3 regions of the Paenibacillus sp. 7523-1 genome follow, and region 1 is predicted to be linked to each of the others. Evidence: riboswitches for the same ligand, from Rfam matches in the RefSeq annotation. Region 1 holds a riboswitch; each other region holds the start of a gene.

Evidence for each region. A riboswitch is a leader RNA that binds a small molecule or an ion and turns the genes downstream of it on or off. The one in region 1 is predicted to bind cobalamin.
Region 2: another riboswitch for cobalamin. It lies ahead of CHH60_RS18795 (ABC transporter substrate-binding protein); the one in region 1 lies ahead of cobJ (precorrin-3B C(17)-methyltransferase).
Region 3: another riboswitch for cobalamin. It lies ahead of nikB (nickel ABC transporter permease); the one in region 1 lies ahead of cobJ (precorrin-3B C(17)-methyltransferase).

What each region holds. Positions count from the first base shown of each region.
Region 1 is NZ_NPBR01000013.1:179,531-181,804, reverse strand. Features, by position in the region: gene CHH60_RS15880 (uroporphyrinogen-III synthase) at 1-366, shown strand, start outside; cobalamin riboswitch at 563-751, shown strand; gene cobJ (precorrin-3B C(17)-methyltransferase) at 1,152-2,274, shown strand, end outside.
Region 2 is NZ_NPBR01000017.1:60,469-62,742, reverse strand. Features, by position in the region: gene cbiB (adenosylcobinamide-phosphate synthase CbiB) at 1-218, shown strand, start outside; gene CHH60_RS18800 (histidine phosphatase family protein) at 209-856, shown strand; cobalamin riboswitch at 1,029-1,157, shown strand; gene CHH60_RS18795 (ABC transporter substrate-binding protein) at 1,567-2,274, shown strand, end outside.
Region 3 is NZ_NPBR01000029.1:33,224-35,497, forward strand. Features, by position in the region: gene nikB (nickel ABC transporter permease) at 1-851, opposite strand, end outside; cobalamin riboswitch at 1,015-1,204, opposite strand; gene CHH60_RS26815 (AraC family transcriptional regulator) at 1,285-2,112, opposite strand.

The DNA of each region.
Region 1 (2,274 bases):
AACTGGCTGGAAGAACAGGGTGCCGAGGTAAGACAGGTTCTGCCTTATCGCCATGTACCGCCGGAAGAGGCTGAACTGGAACTGCTTTTGAATGAGATCGTGCAGCGTGAGGTTGATGCCGTAGCATTCACGAGCGGTCCCCAAGTAAGGTTTTTGGCAGCGTATGCGGCTTCCCAAGGCAAGCTGGAACAGATGCAGCAGGCCTTCCGGGACGGTGTCATTCCTGCATCTGTTGGCAAAGTGACTGCGAACGCCATGCGTGAAGAAGGGATTGAAGCACGAGTTGTTCCGGAGGAAGAAAAGATGGGAGCGCTCATCGTTGAGCTGGGACGATATATTGCTGCAGCACACGCAGATCAATCCTGATAAGCAGATCAGGACGTAGTCTAATATAGTATCTAGTAAGATTGTTATGAGGGTTTCTCATATGCATATCATAATTCAAGTTCTGATCGGTTCTGGATCAGAACTTTTTTTCTGTTTTGTCTGAAAATAGAATCAAGGACAAACATCATAAGCATGGACATTTTTTCCTGAGCGATGTTATGATGAAAGCAATATCATTCATGAAAACAAGCAAGGTGCTCTTGCGTCGAGCAAGAGGTAACAGGGAATCGGGTGCAAATCCCGAGCGGTCCCGCCACTGTAATGGTGAAGCCCTTTTCATCCAGGTCACTCGTACATTCGGGGAAGACAGAAAAGGAAGCTGATGATCCAGAGCCAGGAGACCTACCTTGCATGTGTCACCGAACCCTTCGCGGAAAGGAGTGGTGTACGAAGAATCAGGAAACGGGCGAACAACCGGTTCGCCTGGCAGGCCCTTTGCGGCCATGCAGCCACAGGTCTATCCTCTATAGGGCCGTGGACTGTCTTCTTGAGTGTACGTACATGCGTATCCCATCCGTTATAAGGATGGGATTTTTTTGTTTTTTTACAGTCGATCTGGAACTGGATTTAATCGAACATGCCGCGAAGAAGAAGGTCGGTCAAGCCGTCCTTTTTCACTGTTTTGGAATAGCCGGGATAAGAAGGTTGAGCTGCACGGAGCAACTCAATAATCAAGAGCTCGCTACAGACAACGGCTAAAGTAGCGATGATATAGATGTGGTTGGCGTGTTAAGGGTGAACAGGGAGATGGAGGAGGAGAAGCAATGCAGAGTCAAGGAAAGCTGCTGATTATCGGATTTGGCCCAGGAGCGATGGAGCATATCACCACACGGGCATTGGAGGCACTTCGGGAGAGTGAGGTCATCATTGGTTATAACACTTACGTTGATCTGATTCGTCCACTCCTGGACGGACAGGAGATTGTACGGACAGGCATGACCGAGGAAGTAAGCCGGGCACAGGAAGCGGTCAGACAGGCCGAGATGGGCAAAATCGTTGCAGTAATCTCCAGTGGCGATGCAGGTGTATATGGCATGGCCGGATTAGTGTATGAGGTGCTGATGGAGCAAGGCTGGAAGCCGGAAACGGGCGTTGGCGTTGAAGTTATCCCGGGTGTATCTGCCATTCAATCCTGTGCTTCCTTGCTCGGTGCACCCGTGATGCATGATGCATGTACGATCAGTCTGAGTGACCACCTTACGCCATGGGAGACGATTATTCGCCGTGTTGAAGCAGCAGCATCAGCTGATTTTGTCATTGCTCTGTACAACCCTCGCAGTGGACGCCGGACACGCCAGATCGTGGAGACGCAGGAGATGCTGCTGCGGTACCGTAGTCCTCAGACACCCGTGGGGCTTGTAAAAAGTGCCTATCGAGAACGTCAAGATGTTGTGATGACCACGCTGGAAGACATGTTGAATCATGATATCGGCATGCTTACGACTGTGATCATTGGTAACTCCTCGACCATGATGTACGAAGGACTCATGGTCACACCGCGCGGATATCAGCGCAAATACACGCTGAATACCGTGGAACAGCCGCTCAGACCGCATGAGCGGCTCCGCACGGAAGCTGAGCCTTGGTCGCTCGGTGCGATGGAGGCCCGCTCTGCCGCTTCCGCCGATGCAGCAAGCGCGGCCCGCGATACGCAGATCGCGCAGCCGGCTGCGGAACCAGCCCTGCGCGGCGCTAGCGCCAGTACGGGCATGGGCCCGCAAGGGCAGCAGGGCGCTGGCCTGCCTGCTGCTCAGCCAGCGGGCGGCAGCACCGCGGTGCTTGCAGCCGAGCGGCCTGCAGCGGTCGAAGGCGCACCTCGTGCTGTCTTGGCGGTGCCGCATGCTGGTCCAGCCGAACTGGCTGCCGAAGCACTGACGCGGCTTGCGG
Region 2 (2,274 bases), on a different contig from region 1:
TTGCGGGAGCGCTGGGCATCAGGCTTGGCGGGTATAACGTCTATCACGGAGTGGCTTCTTTTCGAGCCTATATGGGCGATCAGACACGGCTGATGGAAGCAGAGGATATCGTGCGGACCACGCGTTTGATGTTCTGGTCGGCGGGAGCTTTTGTGCTGTTATGCTGGCTGGTAACGTTCGGCATCTGGACAGCAGGAGGTGCGCTGTTATGGAAGTAGAATCCGGGAAGCGTGGAACAGCAACGCGGGAGATCGTGTTTATCCGTCATGGGACAACTTCTTGGAATGTGGAAAAGAGATACCTCGGACATACCGATATTGGTCTCCTGCCGGATGCAGAGCGGGAACTGGCTCCGCTTCGTGAGTCCATTCGCGGGATCACATGGGATGCACTATTTTGCAGTGATTTGCTGCGCTGCCGGCAGACCGTGGAACGAATTGCCCCGGTACAAGCAGGACAAGCACAGTATGATCCGCGTCTGCGTGAGATTGATTTTGGGCAATGGGAAGGCATGACTTACAATGAGCTCAAGGATAATCCGCTCTACCGGAATTGGATTGATGCACCGCAGGATGTGACGCCACCGGGCGGCGAGCCTTGGCAGGCATTTGCTGCGAGGATCGACTCCTTCGTGGAGGAGTGCCTTGTGTCCGTTTCGCCAGAGGAACATTCCGAAGAAAATCATGTTCCAGCGATTGCCGTAGTTACCCATGGCGGTGTCATTCGGTATGCCATGTCACGCCTCATAACGGAACTGGGATTCTGGGATACGCAGGTCATTCCGGGGCAAGCAATTAAGGTCCGGCTTGAAAAAAGGGGAAATAGCTGGGTTTCAAGCAGGGTATCTTTTCCGTGAATCGGGTTGTAAGGATGTGCAATATAACCTATAATCACAACAGAAGTGTGACTTCAGCATGAATACATATCTCGTTATGCGTTTAAGCGCTGAGGGATGGGACATGCTCACTTGAATGGTTACAATATCAGCGACCACGGGTCCCTTGTGCGAGCAAGAAGAGCTCATCAAGTTTATGCAAACGATGAACGGCACAATGGGTGAAATAGGGAAGCCGGTGTGAATCCGGCACGGTCCCGCCACTGTAAATCAGGACGAGCAGTCCTGTAAGTCAGGTTACCTGCCCTGGACGTACAAACCGGTGTTCCTTCGAGGAAAGGACAGCGTTTCGGGCAATTCTATGTGCATCAACGGCGGGTACGCTGTAGATGTGCAGATCGCCATATGCGAGACGTCATCCCTGATCCTGACGTAAGGATCGGGGATTTTTTTGTTCATATAGGATGAACCTGTAAGCTTTACACTAGACCACTACGATTGCAGTACCGTCTTCCGATCGCTGTTATCCCCAGATTTCTTTGATCCCCTTATTAAAAGGGGAAATCCGGTGATAAAGGCGAACACTTCGTTTCTCCAGATCGGTTCTGTACTCTCCGTTAACGTGTAAATGTTGCAGTTCAAACCTTATATAGGAACACCAAAGTATGGGGAGTAAGAGTTTGAGCATGTTGCAAGAAATAGTACAAATAGAGAAGGGGAGAATGAACAGAATGAACATCAAGAATTGGAAAGGCATGGCGTCCCTGCTGACAGCAGCGATGCTCACACTGGCTTTGGCCGGATGTGGAAACGCAACAACGAGCGAGGGAACAGGTACCTCTACACAGCAGCCGGCACAGGAGCAATCCCAAGGCCAGGAGCAGACGGATCTCAAAACACAATATCCACTTACGGTAACGGATGCGACAGGTGAATCCTTCACGTTTGAGAAAGCGCCAGCCAAAATCGTATCCGTATCTCCGGCAGAAACCGAGTCGTTGTTCGCGCTTGGACTAGACGAGCAGATCGTAGGCGTATCCGACTATGACGATTATCCGGAAGCTGCAACGACCAAACCGAAAATGGGCGGTGTGTCGAAGCCCAATGAAGAATCAATTATCGCAGCGGAAGCAGACATCGTATTTACAGGGATCTCCATGAGCGAAGAAGCTGTGACGAAGCTGCGCGAACTGGGAATCACCATTTTCAAAACAGATCCGAAATCGATAGACGATGTGATGAACAACATCGAAACGTTCGGCAAAATCACGGATCATCAGGAGCAGGCACAGGAGCTCATCACGAAGATGAAACAGGACGTTGCGGACGTAACCGAAGCGGTTAAGGCTGTGAAGTCGGAAGATCAGAAAAAGGTATATGTTGAATTCTCCCCAGGCTGGACTGTGGGTAAAGGCGAATTCATGGATGAACTGATTACG
Region 3 (2,274 bases), on a different contig from region 1:
ATCCAGATGACGTAGCCCTGAATCAGGGGGTAGTCCCTTGTAAAGATGGCATCCACCGCCATCTGCCCTACACCGGGCCATACGAACAAACTTTCCACAATGGCTGCCCCGCCAAGCAGGGCGCCTGTAGACATGCCCATGAGCGTAACGATGGGCAATAATATATTGGGTAAAATATGCTGCATCATAATGACTCTCTCCTTCACACCTCTGGCTCTGGCCCCCGTTACATAGTTCTGGGACATCTCTTCCAGAATCACTGTACGGATCTGCCTGATATATTGGGCGATCAGAGGTAACGCCAGTGTGCTTGCGGGTAATATCAGGCTGTTCCAGCCCGAACTCCCCATGACGGGAAGCAGCTTGAGCTGTACGCCAAACACCAGCATGAGCAGCATCCCGAGCCAGAAGCTGGGCATGGACAACCCGGCAAACGAAAACAGGCGTATGACGTAATCCAGCACGTTGTTTCTGTAGACGGCCGACAAAATACCCAGTGGAAACGCAATCAGAATGACCAGCAGCAGGGCACTTCCTGTTAGCCGAAGCGTGGCTGGAAGCCTGGACAGCAGAATGTCGAGCACAGGCCTGTCGTATTTATAGGACGTTCCGAAATCTCCGGTAAGCACCTGTCCCAGCCAGGTTCCGTAGCGTATCCAAAACGGCTGATCCAGTCCCAGCTGGACACGCACCTGCTGTACCAATTCGTCCGACGGAGTGACTCCTGTAGACATGAGCATAAGCCTTGCCGGGTCCCCCGGAGACAGATAGGTCAGCAGAAATGTCAGAAACGAAATGCCAAATAACACGGCTGCCAGCTGAATGAATCTTTTCACAATATATCTACTCACATGTCTGACATCCTCTCCCCAATCTCCAACCCCGCACGTGACTTGTCCATGCATATCAAAAAAGACGTCTCTCTCCGCTAATACCGGATAAGGACGTCTTAAATAAACAGATTTTCAGAAAAAATCATGCTCTCTAAACACCTTCCTATCTCCCGTAGGTACTACTGTGTTGTTAAACTAGGCAGGTCTCCTGGCTCCAGAATCCTCGTCATTGCAGCACCTTCCCGGCCTAAACCAGTGGCATAACGCTGCATGACTCCTCTGTTACAGTGGCGGGACCGCGCCGGCATCACACCGGTCTTCCCTATTAAGCTTCTACCCGAAGGTATAGCACCCAGTTCCACATATTCAATTGAAATGCATTCTGTACCAGTATAGCTGGCTCACAGATAATGATCAAAGCATTTATTCAAATTTGAAATAGCTCATCAGCCTATTCCCGCTCTCTCGAACCTTTGGGGGAGACTCCTGTCACACGCTTGAACATCTTGGAAAATAACAACGGATCCGTATACCCCACGGAGTGGGCAACCTCACTGACCGAAAGCGTTGAGCTCTGCAGCAGCTCTGCTGCGCGATTCATCCGGTATTCAAGAAAAAAGGCCTGTAACGACTTTCCGTACTTCTCCTTAAACAGACCAGACAGATACGTACGATCCAGACGCACGGACTGTGCAATATCAAGAATGGACGTCTTCTGGCTGTACCTGTTCTCCATAAACTGAACCGCTTGTCTGATGTATTCATCCTTGGTGGAAAGGGGCCTCTGCGGCTTGTCCTCATCAGGTGAGGAGGAGATCAGTTCGGCCATTAATCGGTACAGCAGGCTCTGGCTAAATACATCTCCACCATTGCGCGAGGAAGCCTGAACCATGTCTGCATATAAACCATCCATTACCTTTGGATCCCTGGCTTCGAATACAGGGCATGCTGGACTCAGGTTTGCCCGCTGCATGAAAGTCTTGGCATGTACGCCCTTAAATCCGAACCAAGAGTATGTCCAAGGCTCGTTCGCGTCGGCTTCATAATGAATGATCGTATCCGGCAGAATGGCGAAGCCCTGACCCTGCGTCAAATGGTACTCCTTATCTTCCATATGAACGGTTCCCCGTCCCTCATGAATGTAATGAACCACATAGGAATCTCGTACCCCCGGACCCCAATAATGAGACGGATCACAATCCTCCCAGCCAAAAAAAAGCAGCACCAGCTCCATCTGTGTCCAGTCCATGGGCAACACGTTCATCTCGATTGGACTCACCTTCCCACCCCTTCTCTTCTTCCGCATCAACATGTATCTTACTTTAGATTATAACAGGTATATTGGTTAAATATCAGCTGAAAGCGGGACCAAAAATGGGATTATACCATGTATGGGAGAGGTTGAACCATAGTTATATAAGCCGGATCGGCCTATAGTTGG